Regions from separate parts of the Marinobacter excellens LAMA 842 genome, predicted to be linked through region 3. Evidence: predicted binding sites of a transcription regulator. Region 3 holds the regulator's gene; each other region holds the start of a gene.
The links. Region 3 encodes FliA, which starts transcription of late flagellar genes. Its sites were predicted from a motif close to CTAAAGTTTNNNNNNNNNNNGCCGNTAA; they were not measured.
Positions count from the first base shown of each region.

Region 1: J122_RS01870 (methyl-accepting chemotaxis protein) is a predicted target of FliA. The motif match lies at 1,296-1,323, and genes of this name have one in related genera.
Region 2: J122_RS13095 (methyl-accepting chemotaxis protein) is a predicted target of FliA. The motif match lies at 9,107-9,134, and genes of this name have one in related genera.

Region 1 is NZ_LOCO01000001.1:407,970-418,804, reverse strand. Features, by position in the region: gene J122_RS01870 (methyl-accepting chemotaxis protein) at 1-1,191, opposite strand, end outside; gene uvrD (DNA helicase II) at 1,444-3,609, shown strand; gene J122_RS01860 (undecaprenyl-diphosphate phosphatase) at 3,759-4,556, opposite strand; gene arsB (ACR3 family arsenite efflux transporter) at 4,691-5,755, opposite strand; partial or broken gene J122_RS27030 (arsenical resistance protein ArsH) at 5,765-5,857, opposite strand; gene J122_RS01850 (metalloregulator ArsR/SmtB family transcription factor) at 5,975-6,739, shown strand; gene J122_RS01845 (ArsJ-associated glyceraldehyde-3-phosphate dehydrogenase) at 6,785-7,789, shown strand; gene arsJ (organoarsenical effux MFS transporter ArsJ) at 7,791-8,984, shown strand; gene J122_RS01835 (outer membrane beta-barrel protein) at 8,992-9,618, opposite strand; gene J122_RS01830 (SDR family oxidoreductase) at 9,734-10,405, shown strand; gene J122_RS01825 (ATP-binding cassette domain-containing protein) at 10,413-10,835, shown strand, end outside.
Region 2 is NZ_LOCO01000015.1:56,953-67,787, forward strand. Features, by position in the region: gene purM (phosphoribosylformylglycinamidine cyclo-ligase) at 1-112, opposite strand, end outside; gene J122_RS13050 (DUF2066 domain-containing protein) at 346-1,605, shown strand; gene J122_RS13055 (CDP-alcohol phosphatidyltransferase family protein) at 1,626-2,186, shown strand; gene hda (DnaA regulatory inactivator Hda) at 2,183-2,881, shown strand; gene J122_RS13065 (ParA family protein) at 2,921-3,718, shown strand; gene J122_RS13070 (YqcC family protein) at 3,729-4,055, shown strand; gene nadC (carboxylating nicotinate-nucleotide diphosphorylase) at 4,077-4,916, opposite strand; gene J122_RS13080 (DUF1631 domain-containing protein) at 5,141-7,462, shown strand; gene ampD (1,6-anhydro-N-acetylmuramyl-L-alanine amidase AmpD) at 7,559-8,179, shown strand; gene ampE (regulatory signaling modulator protein AmpE) at 8,180-9,067, shown strand; gene J122_RS13095 (methyl-accepting chemotaxis protein) at 9,183-10,835, shown strand, end outside.
Region 3 is NZ_LOCO01000007.1:56,459-67,293, forward strand. Features, by position in the region: gene flhA (flagellar biosynthesis protein FlhA) at 1-238, shown strand, start outside; gene flhF (flagellar biosynthesis protein FlhF) at 296-1,612, shown strand; gene J122_RS08325 (MinD/ParA family protein) at 1,683-2,495, shown strand; gene J122_RS08330 (RNA polymerase sigma factor FliA) at 2,528-3,271, shown strand; gene cheY (chemotaxis response regulator CheY) at 3,431-3,814, shown strand; gene J122_RS08340 (protein phosphatase CheZ) at 3,835-4,620, shown strand; gene J122_RS08345 (chemotaxis protein CheA) at 4,641-6,734, shown strand; gene J122_RS08350 (protein-glutamate methylesterase/protein-glutamine glutaminase) at 6,779-7,945, shown strand; gene J122_RS08355 (flagellar motor protein) at 7,945-8,685, shown strand; gene motD (flagellar motor protein MotD) at 8,703-9,485, shown strand; gene J122_RS08365 (ParA family protein) at 9,673-10,470, shown strand; gene J122_RS08370 (chemotaxis protein CheW) at 10,463-10,835, shown strand, end outside.

The sequences.
Region 1 (10,835 bases), on a different contig from region 3:
CTCACCGGCACGGGCAGCTTCGATGGCGGCATTCAGTGCCAGCAGGTTGGTCTGCTCAGCCACGGTTTGAATCGTTTCCAGCAGCCCCCCTACCTTCACGGAGAATTCGTCAAACTGGTTTACCAGGCCTGCAGTCTTTTCGATCTCTGCCATCAACTCCCGGATGGTGCTGATGTTGCTGTTGACCTTCTGCTGACCGGCAGTGGCAAATTTTGCAGCGTCTTGAGTCTGGTCAGACGCGGACGAGGCAAAGCCCGCCACTTCTTCAACGCTCTTGACCAGTTCTTCAACGGAGTTTCGGGTTGAGGAGATGGCCTGGGCCTGCTGGCTGATGCGCCCCAGGTTGGTCCGGCTGGTGCCGGCGAGGTGGGATGCAACATTGTTCAAGTCGCCAATATCGTTCTGGATGGTGGCAAACGAGTTGTGCAGCTTTTCAACAAACTTATTGAACTGGTTCACCAATGCGCGCAGTTCATCTTTGCCTTCATACTGAATTCGGGAAGTAAGGTCGCCCTCGCCAGACGCCATGTTGCGAAGCGAGTTGATAATTTGGTCCAGACTGCTTGAAATGGACCTGCCGATCACGAGGCTAAGCGCAACCAGCGCAATCAGAGCAACCACAAGAATTAACAGCGAAACCGTGCTGGCCTCAGTGGATGCCGCTGTGGTGTTGTCTATCGCATCCACCAGTCTGGTTTCCATGGCGTTGCGCATAGCATCCAGATCACTGCGCAGCTTTTCCAGACGGTTGGCGTTGGCAGAGGCTTCCTGGCCAATGCGGCCGAAATCCGCAGTACCGTCGATAATGGCCATAGCGATGCGGTTGGCGTTGGAGTAGTAAGTGTCCAGGTCTCTACCGAGCTGGTTCGCTTGCTGGCTCAAGCCGGGATTCAGGTCCGCAATCTTTTGCAGGTTGGAGGTAATGTCATTTTTCTGCGCTGCTGTGGCTTCCAGTTGCTGGTCATCGCCAGTGGTTACGGCGCTGTTGATCTGGTTCTCAATAAGCTGCAGCAGACCCCGATTAATGGTAGACAGTTCAAGGGACGGATAGAGCTGGTCACGAACCTCCGCTAGCCGTTGGGAATTGCTCCGCTCGGTAAGGATAGAAAACGCTTGGCTGACGACAAACGCGGTAATCGCAACCACAACCAGCAGTGCCAGTTTGTGAGATATTTTGAGTGATGAGAGCATGTTGTCGGTCCCTGTGCGTCAGCCATACGACTTTAGTCGGGCGGCATTCTAGGTCGTTTTTTGAACGTCTGACACAGAATTACTGTGTCAGTGTGTTAAGGCGTGTATCGGCGGCAGGTCCGCTGTCTTAATCCCTAGTCATTGAATTATTTGGTGATATACCTATTTGTAGGTAGCCGGCAGGACAAAGGACGAATACGTTCAGGCCTGATACAATGCCTGTAAATTTAACCAGTGATGAAGCCGATCTCCATGGATGTCTCCCACATTATCGACCCTCTGAACGACGCCCAGCGCGAGGCCGTTACCGCCCAGAACGATCACCTGCTGGTACTGGCCGGCGCGGGCAGTGGCAAGACGCGGGTGCTGGTACACCGGATTGCCTGGCTGATGACGGTAGACCGGGTGCCGCCCACCGGCATTCTGGCGGTGACTTTTACCAACAAGGCCGCCAAAGAGATGCGCTACCGCATCGAAGAGATGATGAATATTCCGTCTCGGGGATTGTGGTTCGGTACCTTTCACGGCATTGCTCACCGTTTGCTGCGTTCCCACTGGAAAGACGCCGGCCTGCCGGAGAATTTTCAGGTGCTGGACAGCGACGACCAGCTGCGCATGATCAAGCGAGTGATGCGGGAGTTCCAGATTGATGAAAGCCAGTGGCCGCCCAAGCAGGCCCAGTGGTTCATCAACAGCCAGAAAGACGAAGGCCTGCGCGCGGATCACATCCAGGAAAACCCGGGCGATCATTTCACCAGCACCATGCTCAAGATCTACCGCCAGTATGAAAAGCTCTGCCAGCAGGGCGGCCTGGTGGATTTTGGCGAGCTGCTGCTGCGCTCCCACGAACTCTGGTTGCACCGGCCGGAATTGCTGAAGCATTACCAGCAGCGTTTCCAGCACATTCTGGTGGACGAGTTCCAGGACACCAACACCATTCAATATGCCTGGTTGCAGGTGTTGGCCAGCAATCGCGTTCCGCTGACCGTGGTGGGTGATGATGACCAGTCCATCTACGGCTGGCGTGGCGCCAAGATCGAGAACATCCAGCAGTACCAGCGGGACTTCCCCAACGCCCGCCTGGTGCGGCTGGAGCAAAACTACCGCTCCACCCAGATGATCCTGAAGGCCGCCAACTCGGTGATCGCCAACAACCAGGGCCGTTTGGGCAAGGAATTGTGGACCGACGGCCCGGATGGCGAGCCGATCAGCCTGTACGCGGCGTTCAACGAGCAGGATGAAGCCAACTACATTGCCGATTCCATCAATGCCTGGGTTAACGACGGCAATCTGCGTAGCGAATCCGCGATCCTGTATCGCTCCAACGCCCAATCCCGTGTGCTGGAAGAGGCGCTGATGCGACAGGGCATTCCCTACCGGGTCTATGGCGGCCTGCGCTTCTACGACCGCCAGGAAATCCGCAACGCCCTGGCGTACTTGCGTCTGGTGCAGTACCACCGGGACGACGCCGCCTTTGAGCGGGTGGTGAACATTCCCACCCGGGGCATCGGTGCCAAGAGCCTGGCGGAATTGCGGGAGTACGCCACCGAGCAAGGCATTTCACTGTGGGAATCGGCCGAGCGACTGTTGGCGGCGGGCCAGGTCAAAGGCCGGGCGAAAACCGGGTTGCAGTCGTTTATGGACATCATCAACGGCTTGTCTGAAATGGTCGGTGAGGCGTCATTGCAGGGCCTGATGAAACAGGCCATCGAAGCCAGTGGCCTGAAGGACTACCACGCCAGCGAAAAAGGTGAGAAGGGCCAGGCGAGGGTAGAGAACCTGGAAGAACTGGTGAACGCGCTGTCGGATTTTGAAGTGGAAGACGGTGTCGACCCGCTGGCGGAGTTCATCGCCCAGGCAGCACTGGATGCCGGTGAAGCCCAGGCCGATGCCCATGAAGACAGCGTGCAGTTGATGACTCTGCACTCGGCCAAGGGCCTGGAATTCCCGCTGGTGTTCCTGGCGGGTGTGGAGGAAGGTTTGTTCCCTCACAGCATGTCGCTGGAAGAGCCGGGGCGCATGGAAGAGGAGCGTCGGCTGGCCTATGTGGGCATTACCCGGGCGATGAAAAAGCTGGTGCTTACTTACGCGGAATCCCGCCGTTTGTACGGGCAGGAGAAGTTCCATGCGTTGTCGCGGTTTGTGCGGGAGATTCCGGCGGATTGCCTGCAGGAAGTGCGGTTGCGCAATACGGTGACGCGCCCGGCGATGGTCGGTCGTCCGAATGAGAGCATGTTCAGCCAGGATTCGGCCCAGCAGTCCGGTTTCAGCCTCGGCCAGCGCGTTCGTCATCCGAAGTTTGGTGAGGGCATCGTGATGAACTCCGAGGGGACCGGGCACCATACTCGCGTGCAGGTGAACTTTGATGAGGGGGCCAAGTGGCTGGTGTTGGCTTATGCTCCGTTGGAAGCCTGCTAGTTCAGGAGTGTCGCACAGGGTTGGGTAGGCCTTTCCAAAACACGCTCCTTCGGCACATCCATGTGACGCTTGGGCTCCGCCATCCATGGCTCCGCACAGTTTTGGAAAGGCCTACCCAACCCTGCGCCCCAGCAATGTGTTGGCCGCCATTACATCAGAACCGCGTAAATCACACCCGCCAATGCGATGCGGTAGAGAACATAGGGCCACATGCCTACCTTGTTCAACCACTTCAGGAAGAAGTGGATGGCGGTAATGGCGGTGATGAACGACGTAACACCACCCACCAGAAAACCGCTCCAGTCGACAATCACATCCGATGAAGCCACATCCAGCAATTTAACCGCAGATGCCAGCGTGATAATTGGAATCGCGAGCAAAAACGAGAACCGGGACGCCGTCTCCCGGGACAGGCCCAGGAACAGGCCAGCAGTGATGGTGGCGCCGGAACGGGAAGTGCCGGGAATCAGGGCCAGGGCCTGGGCACAGCCGACCAGAACGGCGTCTTTCCAGGTCAGGGAGTCCATCGTGCGCCCCTTGTTGGGACGCCAGTCAGCCCAGCCCAACAGCAAGCCGAAAATCAGCGTGGTGAAGAACATCACCTCCACCGCCCGCAATTCGTTGTCGATCATGTCCAGCAGGGCCAGGCCAGCCAGGCCTGCGGGGATGGTGCCGATTACCAGAAACCACGCCAGGTTGCCCTGGCCAATCATCCGGCGCTGGCTCAGGGAAAGCAGGCCGTCCCGGGTGATGCTGAACACGTCCCGGCGAAAGTAGATAACCACGGCCAGAAGCGTGCCCACGTGGACGGACAAGTCGAAGCCAACGCCCTGGTCGGCCCAGTCAAAAAAGGCGGGTACAAGGATCAGGTGGCCGGAGCTGGAGATGGGAAGAAACTCGGTCAAGCCCTGGAGAAGGCCGAGGAATAGTGCTTGAAAGAAATCCATGATGTCCTGTCCGTCTGCTGGGAGAGGCCCCTCCCGGTTTGCCAGCGGGCGATAGTATCAGGCGCGGGCGGGGCTGAACAGGCAGTTGGGATTACCCGCAGGACAGGCGTCCTCGCGGGTAAGTTTCCGTTTTCTCAGGCAGGGAAGTGGCTACGGGTCTTATTGGCAATGCGTACCAGCATCAGCATCAAGGGCACTTCCACCAGCACGCCCACCACGGTCGCCAGCGCGGCACCGGACTGCAAGCCGAACAGCGCTATGGCGGCGGCCACCGCCAGTTCAAAGAAGTTGCTGGCACCGATCATGGCGCCGGGAGCAGCAATACAGTGGCGCACCTTCCAGAATTTTGCCCAGCCGTAGGCGATAAAGAAGATCAGCACGGTCTGGATGATCAGCGGCACGGCAATCAGGGCAATGTGCAGCGGGTTTTCCAGGATGACTTCGCCCTGGAACGCGAACAGTAATACCAGCGTGACGATCAGCGCTGCCGGTGTCACCGGGCCAAGGCGTTTCATGAACACCTCGTCGTACCAGCGCTGGCCGTGGCGTGCGATCAGGGTTCGGCGGGTCAGGTAACCGGCGGTGAGCGGAATCACGATGTACAACACGACTGAGAGAATGACCGTATCCCAGGGCACCTGGATGTCAGAAATACCCAGCAGGAACACCACAATCGGCGCAAAGGCAAACAGCATGATGATGTCGTTCAGGGACACTTGCACCAGGGTGTAGGCGGCATCACCTTTGGTCAGATAACTCCAGACAAACACCATGGCAGTGCAGGGTGCGGCGCCCAGCAGGATGGCGCCGGCCAGGTATTCACTGGCCAGTTCCGGGGCAATGAACGGCTCGAACACCACCATCAGGAAGAACCAGGCGATGGCAAACATGGTGAACGGCTTGATCAGCCAGTTTACCGTAGTGGTGATGGCCAGCCCCTTGGGCTCTTTGCGCACCCCGACAATGGCGCTGAAATCAATCTGGGCCATCATTGGGAAGATCATTGCCCAGATCAGGATAGCGATGGGGATGGATACCTGTGCGTATTCAAACCGGGACAGGGTTTCCGGCACGGAGGGCGCCAGTTGGCCTAGGGCTACGCCGACAACAATCGCCAGGGCTACCCAGACAGACAGGTAGCGCTCGAAAACACCCATGTCGCTGGATGAGGCTTCCGCGGCCAGTTCGTTACTGCTCATTGCACTTCCTTAAATGGAACGTTGGTTCACGCGCTTGGACAATTGTTCTGCACTTTCCCTGCGCTCGGAATAACGATCGGTCAGATAGTCGCTGCGGTCCTGCCGTACTGGGCTGACTGGGGTTTCATGATTCCGGTTTCGTCCTTTACGACATCATCTTGTCACACTATTATGCATAAAATTAGATATTCGTAAAAACGTATATTTGGGGATGTGGATATGAAGCGCCGAGTTCTGTTTATCTGTACCGCAAACAGTGCCCGTTCCATCATGGCAGAGGCCTTGCTGCGGCACATGGCCGGAGACCAGTTTGAAGTGGCCAGCGCCGGCACCCAGCCCACAGAGCCGCATCCGCTGGCGCTGCAGGTATTGTCCGAGGCCGGTATTGCCACCGAAGGGCTGTTTAGCAAACAGCTGGCTGAGCTGAAGGGCCAGTACTGGGACTACGTGATCACCCTGTGTGAAAAAGCCGCCCGGGAATGCACCGCCGCCTGCCAGGGTGCCCAGCAGATTGCCTGGGACTTTGCGGACCCGGCAGAGACCAATCGCCACGCCACCTTTGCCCTGACGTTGAAAGAACTGAAGGAGCGCCTTGGCCTTTTTACCCTGGTGCACCAGAAAGAAACCGGCCTGAAACCCGCTGACTACAGCCCGGTTGCGATCTTCAAGGCCATGGCCGACGACCTGCGCCTGGCCGCGCTGTTACTGATCAAGGATCAGGAAAAACTGTGCGTATGTGAGCTGACCGAAGCCTTCGAGGTGTCGCAACCAAAAGTCAGCCGCCACCTGGCGAGCCTGCGGGATGCCGGGCTTCTGGAAACCGAGCGGCGTGGCCAATGGGTCTATTATTACCTTAACCCCCGGCTACCGGCCTGGGTGGCGCGGGTTCTGGATGAGACCGCTCTGAGTAACGGGGCGTTGATCGAACGCCCCCTGGCGCAATTGCAGGCCATGGCGGATCGCCCGGTTGTGCAGTGCCCCTGATCACTTAACGAGTATACGGATTGCGAAGGTCGCAAGGAGATCACCATGAGCAAGATCAAAGTAGGTATTAACGGATTTGGACGCATTGGCCGGCTGGCGCTGCGGGCTGCCTGGGGCTGGCCGGAACTGGAGTTCGTTGCCATCAATGACCCGGGAGCAGACGCGGCAAGCCTCGCGCACCTGCTGAATTTCGACAGTGTCCACGGCCGCTGGAGCCATGAAGCCAGTGCCGATGGCGACGACATGGTGATTGAAGGACAGCGCCTGCGCGTTACCCGAAACCGAGCCATTTCGGACACCGACTGGTCTGGATGTGATCTGGTGATTGAAGCCAGCGGCGTGAACAAGAAAGTCGAGGTTTTGCAGGCTTACCTGGACCAGGGGGTGAAGCGGGTGGTGGTCACCGCACCAGTAAAGGAAGCAGGCGCCAAGAACATTGTGATGGGGGTGAACGAACACATCTTCGACCCGGCCACCGATCGGATTATCACCGCGGCCTCCTGCACCACCAACTGCCTGGCCCCGGTGGTCAAAGTGATCCATGAGAAACTGGGCATCAAGCACGGTTCCATCACCACCATTCACAGCCTGACCAACACCCAGACCATCATCGATGCGCCCCACAAGGATCTGCGCCGGGCCCGGGCCTGTGGCAGTTCACTGATTCCCACCAGTACCGGTTCCGCCACCGCGATTATCGAGATCTTTCCGGAGCTCAAGGGCCGGCTGGACGGCCACGCGGTGCGGATTCCGCTCACCAACGCATCACTGACCGACTGTGTTTTCGAAGTGGAAAAGCCCACAGACGTGGAGACGGTTAACAGGCTGCTGAAAGAAGCCGCCGAGGGCGAGCTGAAAGACATCCTGGGCTATGAAGAGCGTCCATTGGTGTCCATCGATTACAAAACCGATCCCCGTTCATCCATCGTTGATGCGCTGTCCACGTTGGTTATCAACGGCACCCAGGTAAAGATCTATGCCTGGTACGACAACGAGTGGGGTTATGCCAACCGTACCGCCGAGCTGGCGCGCAAGGTGGGCCTGGCTTGATATGAATGCCGCCATTCGCCAGTACCTGGTTATCACCGGCAACTACTGGGCCTTCACTCTCACGGATGGAGCCCTGCGGATGCTGGTGGTACTGCATTTCCACCAGCTGGGTTACTCACCCCTGGAAATTGCCCTGCTGTTCATCTTCTACGAGTTCTTCGGGGTGGTAACCAACCTGGTGGGCGGTTATCTGGGGGCCCGTATGGGCCTGAACCGCACCATGAACATCGGGCTGTTCCTGCAGATTGTGGCCCTGGCCATGCTGGCGGTGCCGGCGGCCATGCTGACCGTGCCCTGGGTGATGGCGGCACAGGCGTTGTCCGGCATTGCCAAAGACCTGAACAAAATGTCCGCCAAGAGTGGCATCAAGTTGCTGGTGCCGGATGAGCAACAGGGCACCCTGTACAAGTGGGTGGCCATTCTCACCGGCTCCAAGAACACCCTTAAAGGGGTAGGTTTCTTCCTGGGTGGCGTGCTGCTAATGGCGGCCGGCTTTACAGGTGCCGTGGTGATCATGGCGGTGGCTCTGGGGCTGGTATGGCTGGCCAGCCTGTTCCTGCTTAAACAGGAGCTGGGCAAGAGCAAGGCCAAGCCCAAGTTCACCGATATTCTGTCCAAGAGCCGGGCGATTAACGTGCTGTCTGCCGCACGAATGTTCCTGTTCGGCGCCCGGGATGTGTGGTTTGTGGTGGCGTTGCCGGTTTACCTGCACACGGTATTTGGCTGGGACCACTGGAAAGTGGGCGGCTTTATGGCCAGCTGGATCATCGGCTATGGCTTTATCCAGACCATAGCCCCCAGGATTACCGGCAACATGGAAGGCAAGAAACCGGCGGTACTCTGGGCGGCGTTCCTGGCGCTTATCCCGGCAGCCATTGCCGGTGGCCTGATGGCGGGCTGGTCGCCACAGGTGGTCATTGTCGGGGGGCTGTTGCTGTTCGGCGTGCTGTTTGCCATCAATTCCTCCCTGCACAGCTACCTGATTGTCAGCTATGCCCGGGGCGACGGCGTGTCGCTGGATGTGGGGTTCTATTACATGTCCAACGCTGCCGGCCGGTTGTTGGGTACTATCCTGTCCGGTTGGGTGTATCAGGTGTATGGGCTGGAGGCCTGTTTGTGGATTTCGGCGGGGCTGGTGGCCATGGCGGCTCTGTTGTCAATGCTGCTGCCTGAGCGGCGGCAGGTGATGGCCTGAGTGGGTATTAAAAACGCACCACCAGGCCAGCACTGGCTTCTACCTGCAGGTATCCGCTGCTGCGGAACTTGAGCTCACATCCCCCGGAGCAGAACACCGAGCCGCCCGAATCCAGGGCGGTGTAGACACCCCGCAGGTCCAGTCGCAGGCGCAATTGTTCACTCAGGAAAAACTGGTAGCCGCCGCCGAGCGACAGGGCGGCTCGGTGGTGGGTGTCGTAACTGGAATCGTCCGGTTCCAGCCGGGTAACGCCCAGCACGCCGGAGACAAACCCGCCATAGGTTTTACCGCCCGGAAAGTAGAGCCCGCCAAACTGCAACTGGTAGATGGTCAGGTCGATGGAGCGGGTGCCCGGTGCGAACAACCCGTTGTCCAGCCTGGCCGAGGTGCTTTGCCGGCCAAAATAGAGCTCCCCCTGTTTGCCGGCTTCCGGCAGGTCGAAGTTGACCACCAGCCCATGGCTCACGGAATCGCGAAAGCGGATCTGGTCATCGGTGCTGGCGCCGGCCGTCTCGATATCTACCGAGCCACCCATGCGGTAACCGGCAAAGGGTGACAAACCGATGTCTGCCGCCGCCGGTGATGAGGCCAGCGCCAGGGTGAGTGTGACAGCGGTGAGGGTTCGAATGTTCATGGGCGCCGATACTCTGCGGTGGGTTACTGGCAAGATGGTGTGCAATGGTGTAACCATTACAGATTCGGCAGACCCTGCCAATAGGGCTGAACAAACCGTGTAAAAGGGAGGTGTTATGTCTGAACCCCAAGTGGTTGTGATTACCGGTGCCAACCGTGGCATTGGCCTGGAACTGGCCCGGCATTACGCGCGGGAGGGCTGTGAGGTGATCGGCGTATGCCGGCAGTCCTCGGACGAGCTGGCCGCGGTTGCGAACCAGGTGATTGACGGGGTGGATGTCACCACCGATGCCGGTATTGACGCACTCAAAACCGGCCTTGCGGGCAAGTCCATCAGCCTGCTGATCAACAACGCCGGGCTGTTGCAGGATGAACAGCTGGGCAGTATCGATTTCGATTCCATCCGCACTCAGATGGAAATCAACGCCTACGCACCCCTGCGGGTCACCGAAGCCCTGGTGCCGCAAATCCGTGAAGGCGGCAAGATCGCCAACATCACCAGCCGCATGGGTTCCATTGCCGACAACGACTCCGGCGGCCGCTACGGCTATCGCGCCTCCAAGGCGGCCCTCAACGCTTTTGGCAAATCACTGGCAGTAGACCTGAAACCACGGGGCATTGCGGTGGCTCAGTTGCATCCCGGTTATGTGAAGACCCGAATGGTGAATTTTGGTGGTTTGATCACTCCGGAAGAGTCCGCCAAAGGGCTGGCCGAGCGCATTGCCAACCTGAACCTGGAGAACTCCGGTTCGTTCTGGCACAGCAACGGTGAGGAACTGCCCTGGTGAGCCGGTTTTGACGGGCCTGTTGCTGGATCAGGTCAGCGTTGGTGCCCTTACCGGGGTGTCACTGGCGGTACCCGCTGGCCGGGTAGTCTGTGTGTCCGGGCCATCCGGCAGTGGTAAAAGCCGGTTATTGCGGGCAGCGGCAGACCTGGAATCCCACGGTGGAGAGATTTCCCTGAATGGCACCAGCCAGGGCGCGGTGCCGGCCCATCAGTGGCGACGCCAGGTGGTGATGGTGCCGGCGGACAGTCAGTGGTGGTTTGACGAGGTGAGTGCCCACTTTCCCGAAGGGGCTGGCGAACGGCTGCCTGCCGCTTTGGGGTTCCCTGCGGACGTGATGGCCTGGTCGGTCAGCCGGCTGTCATCCGGTGAACGGCAGCGGCTGGCATTGTGGCGGGCATTGGCCCTTAAGCCACAGGCGCTGTTGCTGGAT
Region 2 (10,835 bases), on a different contig from region 3:
CGGGGCGGCGGGTACGGGCTGCCGTGTTCTTGATGCGGTTGACCAGATCGTTACCTGCGTCGATATCAACGCCGGCATCGCGATAGGTGAGGGAAGGCTTCTGTTCGCTCATGGAAATGTAACCGTTGGCCTGTGGGTCAGGCGGCGGATTTTAACAGGTGCGCACGGGCGCTCCAACCGGAATTCGGCAATGCGTGCAAATATTCAGGGTACATCATTGCCAACCTGCAACGGGGCCTTGCTACTCTCGTTTGTGGTGATGGTGTATCCTGTGCGCCAATCATGGGAACGGCAGGGTGTTACATGACTGGAACGGAAAAAAATGACGTTCGGACTTTCCGGGCAATGACTCTGTGGCTGGTGATGGCCGGGGCATTGTCAATGCTATTGGCCGGGACTGCGTCGGCAGTCACGGTGTCAGGACTGTATAACATTGAGGTAGCGGTCGACGGAACCGGCCAGAATGACCTTCAGGCAGGTTATGCCGAGGGTCTGCGGCGGGTTATGGTCAGGGTTTCCGGTACGCGGGACGTACTGCAACTTGAGGGCATAGACGATGTGCTCAAAGATGCAGAATCCCTGCTGCTGTCCTACCAGGTACGTCGTGAGAGTGGGGAGTCCAGGTTGCAGATGAGCTTCGGGGCGGTTGGCGTCAATCGGGCCCTGGCTTCGATTAATGCCCCGGTCTGGGGCGCAAATCGACCACTCACACTGGTTTGGGCTGCTATTGAAGACCGCGGTGAACGCAAGCTGCTGACTGCAGCAGCGGATGATGGCGAACAGGGTGACAGCGCCGTTGCTGATTGGCGCAGGGCGTTCCTGGCGGCAGCGGAAGAGCGCGGCTTACCCCTGGCCTTCCCGCCGCAGAGTGTCCAGGGAGACCGGGCGCTGCTGTCGGATCTCTGGGGCCAGTTTGTGGGCCGTATAAAGGAGGCATCGTCGGATCTGTCTCATGATGCCCTGGCATTGATGCGTATTAGTCGCTCTGGTGGTCAATGGCGCGCAGGCTGGGTATTCGACGGTATGAGCATGGATGCCTCGGAGCAATCGGTGACCGCGGCAGACCCGGAAGAACTGGCACGGCGTGCTGTTGGTCGCTGGGCCGATGCCTATGCCAGCCGCTACGCGGTTGCTGCCGGCGAGGTAGGTGAGGCGCCGCGAGTGGATATCGTGCTTGAGGGCGTCAATTCCTTAGCGGACTACGGCAATGTCGGAAAAGCACTGAACAGCTTTACGCCAGTGGTGTCTGTTGGTGCTTCCCGGGTGCGTAATGAGCGTATGACCGTTCAGGTGACCTTCACAGGGGAACTGGACCAGCTGAAAGAGTACATTGCGCTTGATCCCCGCTTTGTGGTCATGGACGGGCAGCCAGAGGAAACCGTACCGGCACCGCGCAGTGCGACCGCAGTAGCGCCAGTTGCCGAACCGAACGGTGCTGAGGAACCGGGCGAGGCCGGCGACCAGTACCCGGAGGGTGCCATGTTCGTTTACCAGCCGCTCGATGACGGCGACGAACAGGATGCCGAGCAGGCGTTCGAATCCCTGTATCAGGTGCTTTACTATCGCTGGCAGCCGGCTCCGGTTGTCCGTGGTGGCGGCAGCTAGGCGACGGCGGAGGTCTGCGCGTGACTTTGCAGCGTTGGCGATGGATTCCCAATGCCCTGACATTCCTGCGGATACTGCTCATTATTCCGTTCGCGTGGGCATTGCTGGAGGGGAATTATCGCCAGTCGCTGTTGATTTTCTTTCTTGCTGCCGCAACTGATGCTTTGGACGGCTTTCTGGCACGGCAGTTTAACTGGCGTTCCCGGCTTGGGGCCATTGCCGATCCGCTGGCTGATAAGGCATTGCTGATCACCGCTTACCTGATGCTGACCATCACCGGCATTATTCCGCTTTGGCTCTTCGCACTGGTGCTTGGCCGCGATCTGGTCATTGTCGGCGGTGCATTGATGTATCACTATGGTGTTGGCCGTTTTGAGATGGAGCCGAGTATTCCGGGCAAGATCAATACCTTTATTCAGATTCTCGTGGCGTTGGCGATTATCATTCTGATGGCAGACCTGCCAATGCAGCCCTGGGTAATGGACGTTGGCATATTGCTGGTTGCCTTGTCGGCCATATTCAGCGGCTGCCATTACATTCTGATTTGGGGTGCGCGCGCCTGGAGAGCCAAACGCTCATGACCACGTCACAGATGGTTCTCGGGGTGAAGCTCCGTGACGACGCCCGGTTTGATAACTTCCATGGCGATCGCAATCGAGATGCGGCGCTCCGGCTGGAGGCAGTTTGCACGCAGCCGGCCGGAGCACCTGTTGTGGTGATCTGCGGCGACTCCGACACCGGCAAAAGCCATTTGTTGCAAGCGGTCTGTCATTTTGCCGAGCAGCGGGGCCAGAGCGCTGTGTGCATCAGTATCGGTGAGTTGATGCCGTTTGGGCCTGAGGCGCTTGCGGGATTGGAAGGGCATGACGTGGTCTGCCTGGATGATCTTGACCTGATAGCGGGTGATGCTCACTGGGAGGAAGCCGTTTTCCATCTGTACAACCGGATTCTGGACCGCCAGGGGTTGTTGATGGTGACCCTGTCGGAGGTGCCGGCGGCGTTGCCGTTCGGTCTCGCTGACCTTGGTTCCCGGCTGGCACACGGCTTGCTGGTTCAGCTTGGTGTTTACCGGGATGAAGACCGGTCAAGAATTTTGATGGCCAGGGCCGAGCAGCGTGGTCTGGTGATGAGCGATGATGTGGCCGGATTTATCATGCGCCGGGCTCCGCGCCGCCTTGGTCAACTGCTTGGGATTCTGGACACACTGGATGAGAACTCCCTGCAGGCCCAGCGGAGATTGACCATTCCGTTTGTGAAGTCGGTAATGGGATGGTAGTGACGGATTTATAACGATAAAGGCCATTGGAGAGACGACATGAGACGGGTTGTATTCAATCAGAAAGGCGGTGTGGGTAAGTCCAGCATCACCTGTAACCTGGCGGCGATCAGCGCGGCCCGGGGCAAGCGCACCCTGGTGGTGGATCTGGATCCGCAAGGTAACTCAACACACTATCTGCTGGGTAAGCCGGCATCTGAACTGAAAGATACCGCAGCGGATCTTCTGGAGCAGACCGTTGCCTTCAGTATGTTCACCCGCCGCCCGGATGAGTTTGTGCATGCCTCATCTTTCAATAATCTGTTTGTTCTGCCGTCCAGCCCGGAGCTGGACTTCCTGGAGCGCAAACTCGAAGCCAAGCACAAGATCTACAAGCTTCGTGAATTTCTGAAAAAGCTCAGCGATTCTTTCGATGAGATCTACATCGATACCGCGCCCGCCCTGAATTTCTACACCCGCTCGGCCTTGATTGCGGCTCAGCGGTGTTTGATTCCTTTCGACTGTGATGATTTCTCACGCCAGGCGTTGTACAACATTCTTCATGAAATCAAAGAGCTGCAGGAAGATCATAATCAGGAGCTGGTGGTGGAGGGTATCATTGCCAACCAGTTCCAGCCGCGTGCCAGCCTGCCCAAACAGTTGGTGAAAGAACTCACGGAGGAGGGGTTGCCAGTGTTGCCGGTGCGGCTATCCAGCTCGGTGAAAATGAAAGAATCCCATCAAAGCCGGCAGCCGCTGATTCATATGGCACCCAAGCACGCATTGACCCGCCAGTTTGAAGACCTGTACCGGGTATTGCATGGTGAGTCGGTTGAACTTGAGCCCTTGGCCGACTGATCGGGTGACCATGAGTAATCGAGTGGACCAGGTAACCGACAGCCTGCTGAGAATCGAGATTGAGCTCCGGCGGATGGACGTCTGGGAGGCGAGCCCACCACCGGAGCATGCGTTCCGGAGCACCCAGCCGTTCTGTCTCGACACTATGGAGTTCACCCAGTGGCTGCAGTTTGTCTTCTTGCAGAAAATGAAAGCGCTGGTGGAGGCGGGGCAACCGTTACCCTCGGTATCTGGCATTGCGCCCATGGCGGAAGAGCATTTCCGGGGGCGGGCGCAGTCAGGCCAGCGCCTTGTTCAGGCGCTGGAAGAGATAGACCGGTTGTTGTCTGGTCGTTGAGTTCGACGCCAGGCGGTGGAATCAGTCCAGCCGCATGGAGAGGTCGATCGCTCTGACGTCTTTGGTCAGGGCGCCGATGGAGATGTAATCCACCCCGGTTTCCGCCACCGGTACCAGTGTCTGGGCATTGATGCCGCCGGAAGCTTCCAGTTTTGCCTTGCTGGCGGTAATTCGCACGGCTTCAACCATGTCCTCAAGCGAGAATTCATCCAGCATAATGATGTCGGCGCCCGCGCTCAGGGCCTGATTCAGCTCGTCCATCGATTCCGTTTCTACCTCCACCGGGCGGCCCGGTGCAATGCGCCGGGCTTCACTGATGGCGTTGGCAATCGAGCCGCATGCGGCAATGTGGTTTTCCTTGATCAGAAAGGCATCCCACAGACCCAGGCGATGATTGTGGCAATCACCGCAGGTGACCGCGTATTTTTGCGCCAGGCGCATTCCTGGCAGGGTTTTCCGGGTATCCAGTAATCGCACACCGGTATGGGCGACCTTCGCCGCGTAGGCTGCGCAGGTGGTGGCAACGCCAGACAGTGTTTGCAGCCAGTTAAGGGCGGCTCGCTCTGCGGTCAGGAGTGATCGGGCCGGGCCAGCCATCCGGAAGATAACGTCATCGGCCGCCAGATCATCGCCGTCCTTGAAGAACCAGGTCAGTTCCATGGCGGGGTCTACCTGGCGGAATACCTCCTCAACCCAGGCTCGTCCTGACAGGCGTGCCGGTTCGCGAGTGATCACCCGGCCGGTTGCGGTTTTGTCCGCCGGAATCAGCATGGCGGTAATGTCGCCGTCACCAATGTCCTCGCGAAGGCTTTGGGCAACGGATTCAATTCGGGCCTGGCGGAGCAGTTCAGGGGCAATCATGTCGGGTTTCCGGCGGTCTGGATGAGTTGAAATCTGCGAGCCCGGCAATTCTACTGCCAGCCTGCCGTTTCGCAAAATGCCCTGGCCAATAACTGCTAAAATGTGACGCAGGTCGTTGTTACACAAAAGGTGACAAATTCTGACACAAGGTGACGATGATCGGCCGTATCATGTCATTAATAGAAATTCCCAGCGATATTGCCGATCAACACCGGAGCATCTCCATGGCGCACGATAACAAGGTTGTCCATTTATCCGGCCAGAAACCGGTGGGCCGGTTTTCGCTTCCGCCTGCTCTTATACGGTTACGTGACGCATCCGGTCAGTCTCTGAAATCTGTGCTGGGGTCTTTCTTCGAGCAGGCAGACGACAGCCTGTTCGCCCTTGCGGATCGGGCTGGCTCTAATCAGGACCAGACAGCGTATTTCGATGCCATGCGGGAGCTCAGACTGCGCCGCAAATCCATGGCGGTCTCGATGCTTCAGTATGTCAGCCAGGCCTTCAATGACTTTGGGCGCTTCAAACCCTCGCACTCCGGTTCTGCCCTTGAGGAAGTCGATCAGGATTCTCTGAGCCTTTTGGATCACTCCGAACTCGAGCAACAGGTCGCCATTGATAACCTGGTGACCAAGCTGCGCAATCGTTACCAGGAGCCGGTCCGGATGCTGGCCGCTCGCGTGCGCCACCTGATGCCCGAGATTCAGATGTCTGATGATCAGATGCCCCTGAGCCCCGAGGTTATCTGTGGCGGAATTGCCGAGGCCTGTTCTGACCTGGATATCGATATTCGTGCCAAGCTGGTTGTACTCAAGCTTTTTGAGCGCCTGCTGGTGGATAAGCTTGCAGCCCTGTATGACCAGGCCAATAAAACCCTGGTAGCCGAAGGCGTGTTGCCAGATATGCGCCGGGCACCTGTCGGCGGTTCGTCGCCCCAGCCGAAGAGGCCGGTGCCACAGGCTGGAGCCCCGGCTTTGTCGCCAGGGCAGGCAGGTGCCGAGCACGGGGCGAGTGGTGCTGCCAGTTTCCCCACGTTTTCGGAATTGAGTGCGCTGCTGCATCAGGGAGAGACATCGTCCGCCGCGGGCGGCCTGCCCGCGGGTGGCGTGACACTCGATACTGGCGGGTTGATGGCCCGGCTCAGTGATCTGCAAGGTTCTCTCACCCAGGTATCCGGGGCAGAAGTGGTGCCATTGCGCCAGCAGATTGTCTCGGTCCTGCAGGAGCCGGGCGGCAAGAAAGCTACTTTGGGCCAGGTGGACGGCGATGTCGTCAATCTCGTCTCGATGCTGTTTGATTTCATACTGGAAGATCGGCAATTACATCCGGTGATGAAGGCGCTGATCGGGCGCTTGCAGATTCCGGTCCTGAAGGTTGCCCTGAGCGATCGTAATTTCTTCAATCGTGGCGGTCATCCGGTTCGCAAATTGTTGAATGAACTCGCACTGTCGGCCATTGGCTGGTCCGAAAAGCGCCAGGGCATGCGGGACCCGCTCCGGGAAAAAATTGAAGAAGTGGTTGATCGTGTCCTGAATGAGTTCACCGACAATGTCGAATTGTTCGAGGAGTTGCTCAAGGATTTCGGGCACTTTATGGATCTGGACCGGCGCCGTCGTGAGCTGGTTGAGCAGCGTCTTCGGGACGCTGAGGAAGGTCGGGCTCGCCAGGAACGTGCAAGCCAGGCGGCCATCAACCTCATTCAGGAAGAAACAGCCGGCCGTGAAATACCAGCTGCGGTGATGCAGATTCTCAGCGAGCCCTGGACTCGTTACCTGCAATGGGTGGTACTGCGTCAGGGCGAAGAAAGCGAGCAGTGGCAATCCGCCTGCGCGGTAACCGAGCGACTGATCTGGAGTGTGGACCCAAGGCCGGTATCGGATGAAACCCGCTCTGAGCTGCTTCGAGCAATACCGGAGGTGGTCGAGGACCTTCGCAGTGCTTTGCAGGAAATTTCCTGGGACCCGTTCTCAACCGACGCTGCCATTCGTGACCTGGAATTGGCTCATGTTGATGTTTTCCAGAAACTGGTAACAGCTCCGGTCAGTGATGTCGAGAAGGCGCCGGAAGACCCTGCCCTGGCCGAAGAGGAGCTGGATCAGCCGGAGCAAATGCTGGCGCCACCGGAACCTCAGGTGGATGCCGGTGCCCCAGAGGAAATCGCGCAATCTGAAACCGAACCGGTCGTGGCGGAGAGCGTTCAAAGTGACGCGCAGCCGGCAACGGAAGCGCCGGTGGCTGCTGAAGAAGCGCCGTCTGCCTCGGTTGTTGCGGCGGAATGGTTGGCCCGGGCAGATCAGCTCAGGGTTGGCTCGTGGATCGAGATGGTGCGCGATGATACCCGTGTTCGCTGCAAACTGGCGGCCTTCATAAAGGCAACCGGCAAGTACATTTTTGTCAATCGCAGCGGCGCCAAGGTGGCAGAGTACCATCGGGATGATCTGGCGGTGGCGCTGCAGGACGGCGTTATTACGCTTCTGGACGACGGCCTGATTTTTGACCGGGCGCTGGAATCCATCATCGATAACCTTCGCCATAGTCGAAAGGATTGAAGGCGCGAATCCGCACCGTTCCATCCATAGCATCCACCGTCGCTTTATGATTCAATCGATTGAACATCATAAAGCGACAGTGGATACGCCTTGCCAATCTCTGACCCTTTCAATCAAGACAACAAGCATAACAACGACTCCCTCTCCAGCCAGGCTGAACAGTTAAGGCTGACCGGCCGTTACCCTGGCAGCCGATGGGTGCCCTCGCCGAATTTTGGTGCAAGGCCTGAGGGCTCTGCCATTTCCCTGCTGGTGGTTCACAACATCAGCCTGCCTCCCGGGCAATTCGGGGGAACGGAGATTGAAGACTTTTTCTGCAACCGGCTTGACCCAGCCGCCCATCCCTATTTTGAATCCATCGCCGCCATGCAGGTCTCCGCTCATGCCCTGGTGCGTCGCGATGGTTCAGTGGTGCAGTTTGTCAGTTGTTTGGACCGGGCCTGGCATGCCGGCCGGTCCTGTTTTGACGGCCAGGAAGAGTGCAACGATTTCTCTATCGGTATCGAACTGGAGGGGGCAGACGATGTTCCCTATACGCCCGAACAGTACCGGACACTCGCAGACATGGCGCGGTTGACCATGATGGCCTGGCCCGAAATCAGCACCGAGCGCATTACCGGCCACAGCGATATTGCGCCTGGCCGGAAAACTGACCCTGGTCCAGCGTTCGACTGGCGGTATTTTTCCCGGCTGTTGGCCCATGAGGAGATCGCCTGAATGGTGTTTGTCGTGTTTCTTTTGGCCTACCTTATTCGGCGTCAGCTGGATAGCCGGAACCGGCTTGATGGCGACGTGCTTTGGCGTGCCTGGTTTCACCGGGGCGCGAAAATTCAGGCCGGAAAGGAGGATGCCATTACCTCCGGGCTGATCTGGATTCTGCTGCCCGGACTGGTGTTGGTGGGCGTTGTGTGTTTACTGGAATGGTATGGATTCAGGCTGGCGGCCTATCCGCTGGAGCTGATCGTGCTGGTGTTGCTGATGGGCGCGCCGGGTTGGCGGCATCAGTTACGTGACTATTCGGAAGCCTGGAGTCGGGGCGACATGCAGGCTGCCTGGCGACATATCCAGAACCGGTTGCCACCGGAAGAGCGGGGCGCCGCGCTGTCACCAGAGGCCATGCATCTGTCGTTATCCAAGGCTCTGGTGATCGGGGTTTTCGAGCGGTTCTTCCTGGTGGCTTTCTGGTATGTGGTGGGTGGAATAGGTGCTGCCCTGGTTGCCCGAGGCCTGGTGGCGTTGTCTGAGCAATGGCCGCAGCAAGCGGCCCGCGCCCGATTCCGGACTCTGGCCAACCTGGCCAGCTGGATTCCTGCTCGCCTACTGTCCTGCACGCTGGGGCTGGCCGGTGATCTCGCGGGCTGGTCGAAGGAGGCGAAGAAAGTCCTGCCCGGTTTTGGAAGAAAAACCTCGGAAGTCCTCATGATTTCCGCAAACGGGTCGTTAACCGGTTATGCGCTTGATCCAGCCCAGTTTGCGCGGTTGCACCCGGATGAGTGGACAAGTTTTGGCGGGCGTAGCCTGGCGGCCATACGGGGATTGTTGAACCGGAGCATGCTGGTGTGGATCTGCGTTGCTGCATTGCTGGTCATTGCCGGGGTGGTCTGAGGAGTGTCATAAAACATTACAGAATAACACTTAAAGGTGATTAAGTTTTTCCGACCTTGGGCGATAATCAAACAAAGAATAAAGATTCAGTTATTAGAATCAGCGAGAGGGCGCCGTGAAATATTTGATCAATCCAGCTGTTAGCCTGATGAATCGGTTGCCCATGGTCTACAAGTTCAGCCTAATCAGCATCTTGTTCCTGGGCCCGATCATTGTCCTGTCGTGGTTGGTTATTTCCAGCCTCAATCAATCCGTTCAAACCATGACTCGCGGTATCGAGGGCCTTGCCGAACTTCGCAAGGTAGACCAGCTGTTGTCTTCGTCTATGGCTTACCGCGACTACCAGGCGCCGGGTGTGCTCAAGGATGAAGACGAACTCCTGGGTAAGGCAGGTGAGGCTGCCGAGCTGATTGATGGCCTGCTTTCAGACCTTGCGGGGAACAACCGCTCGTTCGATACCTCTGGTTCCTGGAAGGATCAGGTTCTGGCCTTGCAGGCGGAGTGGGAGCAACTGAAACAGGACGACAACTACCAGGGCAACATAGACCCTCAGTTCAAGTATTACCACGAGTTTGTTCAGAAGGTGCTGGCCCTGTTGCCGGCTACGATTGAAATTTCGGGACTTGGACAAGACGCCTCGCGGGAAAATTTGTTGCTGCTTGGGCTGGTGCGTAATGCGCTGCCTGAGGCGAGGACCGTTGTTGGCAGGGCCCGATCTTACGGTATCTTTGCCCTGGTGGATGGCCAGGTGGGTTATAACCTGAGCGAGATTTTGAATGAAATCTATGACCAGCTGACCAACCGCAGCTCCCTGTTGTCGCCTGCCTTGTCGGTTGCGGTTGAAACCTCTCCCAAACTTTCAGGCAGAGCCGGCGGCGCTGTGACGCGGGTCGATGAAAGCCTGATGGCGCTGCGCGAGCAGCTGGACCTGAACATCATCACCCCGATGCGTCTGGAACAGCCCTGGCAGGAATTTGACGCCACCGTATCCTCCCAGCTGGACTACTACGATTCACTCAATGACAGCATTTTCAGTGTGGTTTCTGGCAACCTTGAACAGCGACTGCAGCGGGAGACCGGCCAGCGCAGGTTGATTGTAGGGGCTCTGATCGGCGTGATGCTTCTTGTGGTGTACCTCTACATCGGCTTCTTTATGTCAGTAAGAACCGCCATCAACCGGTTTAGTGAGGCGGCTCGCAGCGTCGCCGCTGGTGATATGACGGCGCACATCCAGCTTAACAATCGTGATGAGCTGGGCGAGCTGACCACCGAATTCAATAATATGACGGACCGGATTGCCGAACTGATCCGCTCTGTCAGCGGGACCACGAATGATGTTGACAGTCAGGCGGTGAGGGTTAACGAGACTGCAGCAGCCAACAGTGAAGCGGTTGCCCGCCAGATGGAAGAGACCGGCCAGATAAACGAAGCCATGGGGCAGATGGTGGAGGCGGTCAACGAGGTGACTGAGAGTGCCCATCGGGTAGCGGACAGCGCCGGTAGCGCAGAGCGTGATACCGAGACGGGCCGACAGGTTGTGGCGGCTACTGTGCAAACTATTAACCGTCTTGCGGAAGAAATCGCTGGTGCGGTAGCGGTGATAAACAGGGTCAGTTCAGACAGCGACAACATCAGCCAGGTATTGGTCGAGATCAAGGCCATAGCCGAGCAGACCAACCTGTTGGCTCTGAACGCGGCCATTGAAGCGGCCCGGGCCGGTGAACAGGGGCGCGGTTTTGCGGTGGTGGCTGATGAGGTGCGCTCACTG
Region 3 (10,835 bases):
GGAAGATATTGGCCTGGTGCTTGAGCCAAATATGGTGGAAAAGCTGCAGCGGTCCCTTCAGGACAGCGTTCAGCGCCAGGAAATGCTGGGCAAGCCGGCGATTCTTCTGGTTTCCGGGCCCTTGAGGCCAGTGCTGGCAAAATTTGCCAGTTATGGGGTAGAGCGTTTGCATGTGCTCTCGTACCAGGAAATTCCAGATAACAAACAGATCACGATAGTTGCCTCTGTAGGCCAGTAGGGCCGGCAGGGCAAGGCGAACACCCGATTCGGGCACGCCGGTGGAGGATGAAACGCTATGAAAGTACAACGGTTTTTTGCAAAGACCATGGCCGAAGCCCTGAAACAGGTCAGTCATGAGATGGGACCGGATGCCGTTATTTTGTCCAATCGCCGGGTGGACGGAGGCGTCGAAATTGTGACGGCCCTGGACTATGACGAAAATATGGCACGCCAGCGCCTTGGCGAGAAAGCGGCACAGGCCACCAACGGCTCGCGCCTGGCGGAGCTGCAGGCAGACCAGCATCGTCGGTTGGAAGAAGAGTTGAACCGATCGCGCAGTCGCATTCGCGAAGTGCGGGAGAAGCGGGCGGGTGTCGGCGCGGAATATGATCGTGCACTGGCTGATGATCGGCCGGCTGCCGACTGGTCAGGTGAGTTGGCTGGTGGATCGACCTCGGTGGGCAATGCAGGTGGCCGACCAGAGGCGGGCTACTCGGATGAGTTGGCGAGCATGAGAGCGGAAATCAACTCCCTGAGAGAGATGGTCAGCGGCCGTACCTCGGTACCCGAGAAGCCTGCAGTCGCGGCATCTAATGCGGTTCAGCAGAGGCTTGCAGAGCGGCTGCAGGAATTTGGCCTGGGCGCGGAACTGGCAACCTCTCTGTCCCGTCAGCATCGCGCCGGCAGGTTGGAAGACGGTTGGAAGCAATCCCTGAAGATGCTGGCCACCGGCGTACGTACCGCTCGGGAACACTGGCTTGAGGCCGGCGGCGTCTATGCGCTGGTGGGGCCAACCGGGTCTGGGAAGACCACCACCATTGGCAAGCTGGCCGCCCAATATGTACTGGAGCACGGGCCGGATTCCCTGGCGTTGGTCACCACCGATCGCTACCGGGTGGCAGCCCATGAACAGCTGTTTGTGTTTGGCCGTATCCTCAATGTTCCGGTCCGGGTTGTGGACGAGAGTCATTCCCTGGATGACATTCTGGACGAATTGTCAGACCGGCACCTGGTTCTGATTGATACTGCCGGGCTGACCAGCTCGGATCGCGGTTATCAGGAACAGCTGGCGGAGTTGGCCCGGAGCGATCACAATATCCGTACCCATCTGGTCGTGTCTGCCACCAGCCAGCCGCGCATCATGAAATCCGTGTGGCATTGCTATAAGATGGCAAACCTTGCAGGCTGCGTCATGACCAAGATTGACGAAGCGCTGACACTGGGTGAGTCTTTGGGCTTTGTCATGGAAACTGGCCTGCCAGTGGCATGGTATACCGATGGCCAGAAGATTCCCGAAGACCTGCACCGGGCAGAGGCCATTCCTCTGGTGCGGTTGGGCGTAGAACGCCTGAAAACAATGCAGCACGGCCAGGCCGTTGCAGAAGGGGCCTGAGGCCCGGTGGTACAGCCGGTGCGCTGCCGTTTGTGCCCACACAAGAACGCAGTAAGAGACTGATAACAGTATGAGCAGACCACATCCGGTTCAGGTGATTGCGGTTACCGGCGGCAAGGGCGGTGTCGGCAAGAGTAATGTGTCCGTCAACCTCGGTATCGCGCTGGCCCAGAAAGGCCGGCGGGTGGTGTTGCTGGATGCAGACCTTGGCCTTGCCAATATCGACGTGCTGTTGGGCATTACCGCCAATCGCAATCTGCAGGATGTGCTCAGTGGCGAGTGCGACCTCAAGGACGTTCTGGTCAACGGCCCGGGTGGTATCAAGATTGTTCCCGCATCATCCGGCACCCAGCGCATGACCCAGTTGAGCCCGATGGAACATGCAGGGCTGATCAACGCCTTCAGCGAGCTGGGTGACCAGATTGATGTGCTGATTGTTGACACAGCAGCCGGTATTTCCGAGTCCGTCGTCAGCTTCCTGCGGGCCTCCCAGGAATTACTGCTGGTGGTGTGCGACGAGCCTACCTCGATTACTGACGCCTATGCCCTGATCAAACTGATGAATCGCGACTACGGCACCAACCGATTCCGTATTCTGGCGAATCAGGTGCGAAATGAGCAGGAAGGCCGGCATCTGTATGAAAAACTGACCCGTGTCACCGAGCGTTTCCTTGATGTAGCACTACAATATGTAGGTATCGTGCCTTACGACGAAGCCGTCAAAAAAGCCGTTCAGCGGCAGCGGGCCGTTCTGGATGCCTATCCACGGGCTAAGGCGTCGCTGGCGATCCGTGCCCTGGCAGAGAAAGTGGACAGCTGGCCGCTGCCATCATCGCCAAGAGGGCATCTGGAGTTTTTCGTGGAGCGGCTCGTCGAAGTCTGATCTGAATCCAGTCCTATAAGAAAACCGGATACATGACATTGGCGAAAAACCTGGGAATCTACCATCAGGCTGGCGCAAAAGGCCCCTCTCAGCTGATTGAGGAGCATGCGCCGCTGGTCAAGAAAATCGCCCTTCATCTGATGGCCCGTTTGCCGGCCTCGGTTCAGCTTGAAGACCTCATGCAGGCCGGCATGATTGGCCTGCTGGAAGCTGCACAACGCTATTCCACCGGCAAGGGTGCCACCTTCGAGACATACGCGGGTATTCGAATCAGAGGCGCCATGGTGGATGAAATCCGCAAGGGCGACTGGGTGCCGCGCTCTGTTCATCGCAATGCCCGCCGTATCGCGGCAGCCATCAAAACCGTGGAAGACCGCACCGGGCGCGAGGCCCAGGATGTCGATGTTGCCGAAGAGCTGGGCATTGACCTGTCGGAATATCATGCGTCCCTGGCAGACGCCAACAGTGGCCGACTTTTTAGCCTTGATGAGCTCAATGAATCCGGAGAGCTGCCGATAGAAGAAACAGAGGCCAGCGATAATCCCCTGGATGGCATTGCATCAAATGCATTCCAGAAAAGCCTGGCAGAGGCAATCGAAGAGCTTCCTGAGCGAGAAAAGCTGGTGTTGAGCCTCTACTACCAGGAAGAGCTCAACCTGAAGGAAATCGGCGCGGTGCTGGGCGTCAGCGAGAGCCGGGTCAGCCAGATTCATAGCCAGGCGGCCCTTCGTCTCAGGGGGCGGTTGTCCGATTGGCGGGAAGACGAGCCAGAATAAACCGGGCCGGCGCTGACCGCGCGGCGCGTAACTGTGTAGATTTTGGTAACCGGCGCTTTACAACGCGGCCAAACACCACACAATAAGCGGTTAAAGCAGCGGCCTGCTAGACTTTCAAAAGGCTTAATGAAATCCGGGTGTTACTGACTGGAGGTCCCATTGGACAAAAACATGAAAATTCTCATTGTGGATGACTTTTCCACAATGCGGCGAATCATCAAGAATCTGCTGCGTGATCTTGGCTTCACCAATACGGATGAAGCGGACGATGGCAACACTGCATTGCCCATGCTCAGGAGCGGCAAGTACGACTTCCTGGTGACCGACTGGAACATGCCTGGCATGTCGGGTTTTGATCTGCTCAAGGCGGTGCGGGCAGACGAGAACCTGAAGAACCTGCCGGTGCTGATGGTAACCGCGGAGGCCAAGCGTGACCAGATTGTGGCGGCGGCGCAGGCCGGCGTTAACGGGTACGTCGTCAAACCGTTTACCGCTGCCGTTCTCAAGGAAAAGATTGAGAAGATCTTCGAGCGAATCCAGTAACCAGAGGTCGGATGGCTGTCATGACTGACAAGAACGAGAACCATCAGGGCCTAGACCCGGAGGTAACCGAAAAGCTCCAGCAGCAGAGTTCGGAGTTGGCCCAGTGCATCAGTTCCGGTGACTACGCCCGGGCAATGTCGGTAATTAATGACCTCAGTGAGGTTCGCGACCAGAGCCTCTACCGGGAAGTGGGGCGGTTGACCCGAAGCCTGCATGAAGCTATCCGGAATTTTCAGATAGACGCCCGCAGTGCCGAGCAGAAAGAAGCCTTGTCCAAGATGTCCGATGCCTCGGATCGGCTGGCCTACGTTGTCCAGATGACCAGCCAGGCAGCCAACCGCACCATGGACCTGGTGGAAGAAAGCATGCCGGTGGCGCATACCATGCGCGACGAGGCAACGGCTCTGAGAGACGAATGGCAGCGGTTGCGCCGTCGTGACATGGAGCCGGCAGAATTCCGGGAGCTGTACGGTCGTATTGATCGCTTCTTTGCGGGCCTGGCCACAGATTCCGATACCCTGTACAGCAACCTGTCAGAAATCCTTCTGGCCCAGGACTTCCAGGATCTTACCGGGCAGGTTATCCAGAAAGTCACGGCTCTTGTGAAAGAAGTCGAAGAGAACCTGCTTGGCCTGGTGGTGATGGCCAGCCATGTGGACCAGCTCACCGGCACTGTGCACCAGATTGAAGAAAAAGAAGAATCGGCCGAAAAAGGGGTAGGGCCTCAGATCAAGGCTGAGGAGCGTGATGATGTAGTTTCGGGGCAGGATGACGTTGATGACCTGTTATCCAGTCTCGGTTTCTGAACGATTATAGAGGGTGACGCATGGCGTTTGATGCCGACGAAGAGATTCTGCAGGACTTCCTGGTTGAAGCCGGCGAGATTCTCGAAAAGCTGTCCGAACAGCTGGTAGATCTTGAGCAGCATCCGGATGACAGCAACCTGCTCAACGCCATCTTCCGTGGTTTCCACACGGTCAAGGGCGGTGCCGGGTTCCTGCAGCTCGAAGCGCTGGTCAACTGCTGTCACTCTGCGGAAAATGTGTTCGATATCCTCCGCAACCACAAGCGCAAGGTCACCTCCGAATTGATGGACGTGGTGCTGGAAGCTCTGGACCACGTCAACGCCATGTTTGATCAGGTTCGTAACCGTGAAGAGCCGACGCCGGCTCCGGACGAATTGATCGCTGCGCTGGATGAACTTGCCAAGCCGGAAGGCGACACGGCAGCGCCGGCACCGGCAACGCCAGAACCCGAACCTGCCGCCGGTGCGGGCAATGATTCCGGAGATATTACCGACGAAGAGTTTGAGCAACTGCTGGATGCCCTGGCCGATGAAAAAGGTGCAGAGCAACAGCCGGCGGCCGCACCGGAAAACACCTCCGCCAACGACGCCGGGTCAGACGGCGACGAGATCACCGACGACGAATTTGAAGCCCTGCTGGACCAGTTGCATGGTAAAGGCCAGTTTGCTGGCCCCCCGGTTGTTGATAACGACACCCCGCCGGAGCCGGAACCAGAAGAGCCGGCAAAATCATCCACTGGTGATGATCTGATCACCGATGACGAGTTTGAAAACCTGCTGGATGAGCTGCATGGCAAAGGCAAGAGCCCTGGTGCGGCCCCCGCAGCGGAGGCCAAACCTGAGCCTGCGGCCAAGCCTGAGCCAAAGAAGCCGGAACCAAAACAACCGGAACCCGCCAGGCAGGACGCCAAACCGGCAGCCCCCGCCGCCCCGGCAAGAGATGCGGCGCCCGCAGCCGAGACCACTGTGAGGGTGGATACCAAGCGCCTTGACGACATCATGAATATGGTGGGCGAACTGGTGTTGGTCCGTAATCGCCTGCAGCGCCTGGGCTCCGAGAGCGAAGATGAACATATGCACAAGGCGGTCGCCAACCTCGACGTGGTGACCACCGATTTGCAGGCGGCGGTCATGCAGACCCGTATGCAACCGATCAAAAAGGTATTCGGGCGCTTCCCACGGGTGGTACGAGACCTGGCCCGAGGGCTGAAGAAAGAAATCAACCTGGTGATGCACGGGGAAGAAACCGACCTGGACAAGAACCTGGTCGAAGCGCTGTCCGACCCGCTGGTTCACCTGGTAAGAAACTCCGTTGATCATGGCATTGAAATGCCGGATGTGCGGGAAAAGGCCGGTAAGCCCCGGGCAGGCACTGTGACCCTGTCAGCGGAACAAGAGGGGGATCATATCCTGCTTTCCATCTCTGACGACGGCGCGGGTATGAACCCTGATGTTCTGCGCCGAAAAGCGGTGGAGAAAGGACTGTACGACCAGGACGCCGCAGATCGACTGACTGATAACGAGTGTTTTAACCTGATTTTTGCCGCCGGTTTCTCGACCAAGGAACAGATATCCGATGTTTCTGGCCGGGGCGTGGGCATGGACGTGGTGAAAACCAAGATCGGCCAACTTAACGGCCAGATCAACATCGTGTCTGAACAGGGCAAGGGCACCAGCATTATTATCAAGGTGCCGCTCACCCTGGCGATCATGCCTACGCTGATGATCATGCTGGGCGATCAGTCCTTCGCCTTGCCCCTGGTGAACGTGGTTGAAATTTTCCATCTGGATCTGTCGAAAACGAACATCGTCGATGGCCGGGAATGCATTGTGGTACGCGACAAGGTATTCCCGCTGTTCCACATCAAGCGCTGGCTGGTACATGGCGCGGCTGGCCAGAAAGAGCCGGAAAACGCCCATGTGGTGATTGTGGCCATGGGTACAAAGCAGGTCGGGTTCGTGGTAGACCAGCTGATCGGCCAGGAAGAGGTGGTGATCAAGCCCCTGGGGCGGGCGTTACAGGGTACGCCCGGTATGGCCGGGGCCACCATCACCGGTGACGGCCGCATTGCCCTGATTATTGACGTACCCAGCCTTCTTCAACATTACGGTTAGCGGTACCGGGGCAGATAACATGCAGGATTGTTTAGGAGAAATGGATGACAGTTTCTGTCCTGGTCGTTGATGATTCAGGGTTCTTTCGCAAACGGCTGACGGAAATCCTCACGGCCTCGGGGCAAATTGAGGTTGTTGGTGCGGCAACCAATGGCCGTGAAGGGGTGGAGCTGGCTGAAAAGCTGCGCCCTGATGTGATTACCATGGACTACGAAATGCCCGTGATGGATGGTATTTCGGCGGTTCGTGAAATCATGAAAAAGCACCCGACCCCGGTGTTGATGTTCTCATCTCTGACGTATGAGGGTGCGCGGGTTACTCTGGATGCCCTGGAAGCGGGGGCAGTGGACTTCCTGCCCAAGAACTTCGAGGAAATTGCCCGGGATACCAGCCAACTTCAGAAAATCCTCATCGATCGGATTCTTGACGTGGCCGGCAGCAAGCCCAGCGGTCGTTCTGCGGCCCCGGCTGCACGCCCGGCAGCTCCGCGTCCCGGGGTTTCGCGCCCGGCTGCCCCGCAGCCTCCAGAGCGGCCCGCCAGACCGGTAACCCGCGACCGCTCAGCCCCGGCCCCAGTCCAGCCAGAGCCGACCCGCGAGCCGGAAACGCCAAGACGGCCCTCCCGGAAAGCCGCACCAAGACATTACAGCGTGGTTGCAATTGGCACTTCCACGGGAGGACCGGTTGCGTTACAGAAGGTCTTGACCGCGCTGCCGGCCTCTTTCCCGGCTCCCATTGTGCTGGTTCAGCACATGCCTGCCAGCTTTACCCCGGCTTTTGCCGAGCGCCTGAACAAACTTTGCCGTATTCAGGTCAAGCAGGCCGAGGATGGCGATATCCTGAAGCCTGGCCATGCCTTGTTGGCGCCTGGCGGCAAGCAGATGATGATCGAAAATCGTGGCGGTCAGGCGCGAGTCAGGATCCTGCCGGGTGACGAACGGCTGAATTACAAACCCTGTGTGGATGTCACTTTCGGTTCTCTCGCCCGCAGCTTCCCGGGGAAAACCCTGGGCGTCATCCTGACGGGAATGGGAGCAGACGGTAAGGAAGGCTGCCGGATGATGAAGCAGTCTGGCTCAGTGGTCTGGTCCCAGGATGAGAAATCCTCGGTCATCTACGGCATGCCCATGGCCGTTGCCAAGGCCGGATTGAGTGACGAAATCCTGCCGCTTGATGAAGTTGGCCCCCGGCTGGTTGAAGGCGTGAGCTGATGGATATCCTGAGCCTGCTGGGTATCATCCTTGCGTTTGTAGCCATCCTGGGTGGCAACCTGCTGGAAGGTGGTGCGGTCGGGTCCCTGTTCAACGGGCCCGCCGGGCTGATTGTGGTTGGGGGCACACTGGCGGCCACCATTCTGCAAACCTCCTGGCCCATGCTCAAGCGGGCCATGGCGCAGATTCGCTGGGTATTCGTACCGCCCTATATCAGCCTGGAAGATGGTATTGGCAAGGTCATCGACTGGAGCGTCAAGGCTCGTAAGCAGGGTTTGCTGGGCCTTGAAGGCCTGGCAGAGCGGGAGCCGGAGAAATTTGCCCGCAAGGGGCTGCAATTGCTGGTTGATGGCGCTGAGCCGGAAGCCATCCGCAGCATTATGGAAGTGGATCTGGAATCCCGTGAGCAGCGGGATCTTGAGGCGGCGCGTATCTATGAAGCCATGGGTGGTTATTCGCCGACGATCGGTATCATTGGGGCGGTCATGGGCCTGATTCAGGTGATGACCAACCTTGAAGACCCGCAGTCTCTGGGTAGCGGCATTGCCACCGCGTTTGTAGCCACCATCTACGGCGTGGCCCTGGCCAACCTGCTGTTTTTCCCTGTCGCCAACAAGTTGCGAAGTATCGTCAAGGAACGTACCCGCTACGAAGACATGATGATCGATGGCATCATCGCCATCGCTGAGGGTGAGAACCCGAAATCCATTGAACTGAGGCTGCGGGGCTTCCTGCAGTAATCAGGACGGACTAGCCTATGCGTCGGCGCAGACAACCCCAGGATGACCTGCACAATAAGGAGCGTTGGCTGATCTCCTATGCGGATTTCATCACGCTTCTGTTCGCTTTTTTTGTTGTCATGTACTCGGTGTCTTCCGTTAACGAGGGTAAATACAAAGTTCTGTCCGAAACCCTGACAGGCGTGTTTAACGCTCCCCAGCGCTCGGTGCAGCCTGTCCAGGTGGGCGACCAGCCAGTGCGGGTACCGACCAGTTCGCCGGAAGACGTCATTCCCCCACCGGTCGCCGAAGCGCCGCGCAATCCTCAACTGGATGCCGAAAGCCGCACACAAGCACTTCGAACCATGGCAGATCAACTGACCATGGAGTTTGATGAACTGATCAATCAGGGCGTGGTCAGCCTGGAAACCAATGAACAGTGGTTGGAACTCAACCTGCCAAACAGCATGTTGTTCAGTAGTGGCGACGCCGAGCCTCACTATGACGCATTCCAGGTGATTGAGAAGATCGCGACGGTGCTTCGTAACCGGGATAATGCCATCAAGGTGGAAGGGTTTACCGATAACCAGCCAATCAGAACCAGCCGGTTTCCATCCAATTGGGAGCTTTCCAGCGCCAGGGCATCGGCCGTGGCTCGTATGTTGATGATGGAAGGTGTAGAGCCCGAACGTCTGGCGGCGGTGGGTTACGGCCAGTACCAGCCGGTAGCGAGAAACGACACCGAAGAAGGGCGGCGCCGTAACCGGCGGGTTGTGCTTCTGATTTCCCGAGACGCCAGTATTCGTGGTGCCGTTCGCTGATCTGTCGGTGGCAGATGCGTATGGCCGAACTGGCACGCTTCCTGTATTACAGTCTTTTTATCATCCGGATCGGCAAAGGCTTGCCGCGTAAAACGGACAGCGGACAGTCAAGTTTCGGGCCCTCGTGCCGATAGGGTCAATAGCGGCCGGTATTTCTGTCGGGCATAGCCAAACTGGAGTGACAAGAGTGCGAATCTGGGCTGTAGCCAATCAAAAAGGTGGTGTAGGTAAGACAACCTCGGTGGTAGCCCTGGGCGGGTTGTTGGCCGAACGCGGCAAACGCGTGCTGGTGGTCGACCTGGACCCCCATGGCTCTCTGACCAGCTGGTTCGGGTATGACCCCGATTCGCTGGCACATAGCGTCTTCGATCTGTTCCAGCACCAGGGCAAGGTGCCGGAGGGCTTGCCTGCCCAGCTGATTACCGAGACCAGTTGTCCGAATCTGTCGTTGCTGCCGGCCAGCACAGCCCTGGCCACCCTTGAGCGACGGATGATTGGCGTGGAGGGGATGGGGTTGATTGTTTCCCGGGCCCTGGCGCAACTCTGGGATGACTTTGACTACGTGATACTGGACAACACCCCGTCGTTGGGCGTGTTGATGGTCAATGCCCTGGCGGCGGCCCAGCACCTGATCATTCCGGTACAGACCGAGTTCCTGGCGATCAAGGGCCTGGAGCGCATGCTGCACACCTTGCAAATGATCATGCGTTCCCAGAAGAACGAATTGGCGTACACCATTGTGCCCACGCTCTACGATCGCCGTACCCAGGCCTCAGTGAAGAGCCTGAATCTGTTGCGTAAAACCTACGGCGATAAGCTCTGGCGTTTTGCCATTCCGGTGGACACCAAGTTCCGGGATGCCAGCCAGGCCGGTGTTATTCCATCGGCACTGGATGCAGACACTCATGGCGTTCGAGCCTACCGGCACCTGCTTGACGATGTTCTGGCGTTAACCGCTACCGCGAAGGAGCGGCGGCATGGCTGACAAAAAAATGGCACAGCTGGCCACGCCTGATGCGGCGATCGCCAGCTACCTCGACGAACTTCTGCACACGGCAACCAGCAGTGCCCAGGTGCAAGAACCCGAAAAGGTTCAGCCTGCGCCGGAACCCAAGACCGAAACCAGAGCCAGAGTCCGGGAAAAAGCGGCCGAGATAGTGAAACGGGAGCCTGCCCCGGTTATCGAGAAGGCGCCGCCCGCGCCGCCGGTGTCCGCTGAGGTTGTGCTGCCTCAGGTGCAAGAGGTTCGGCAGCTGGAGGTCGCAGTGGCAACCACCCCGGAGCCGGTGCCAGCCAGCACGGAACCGCCGACCCGGCCAGAGTGGTCCCATGGGCCGTTTGAGTGCCTGA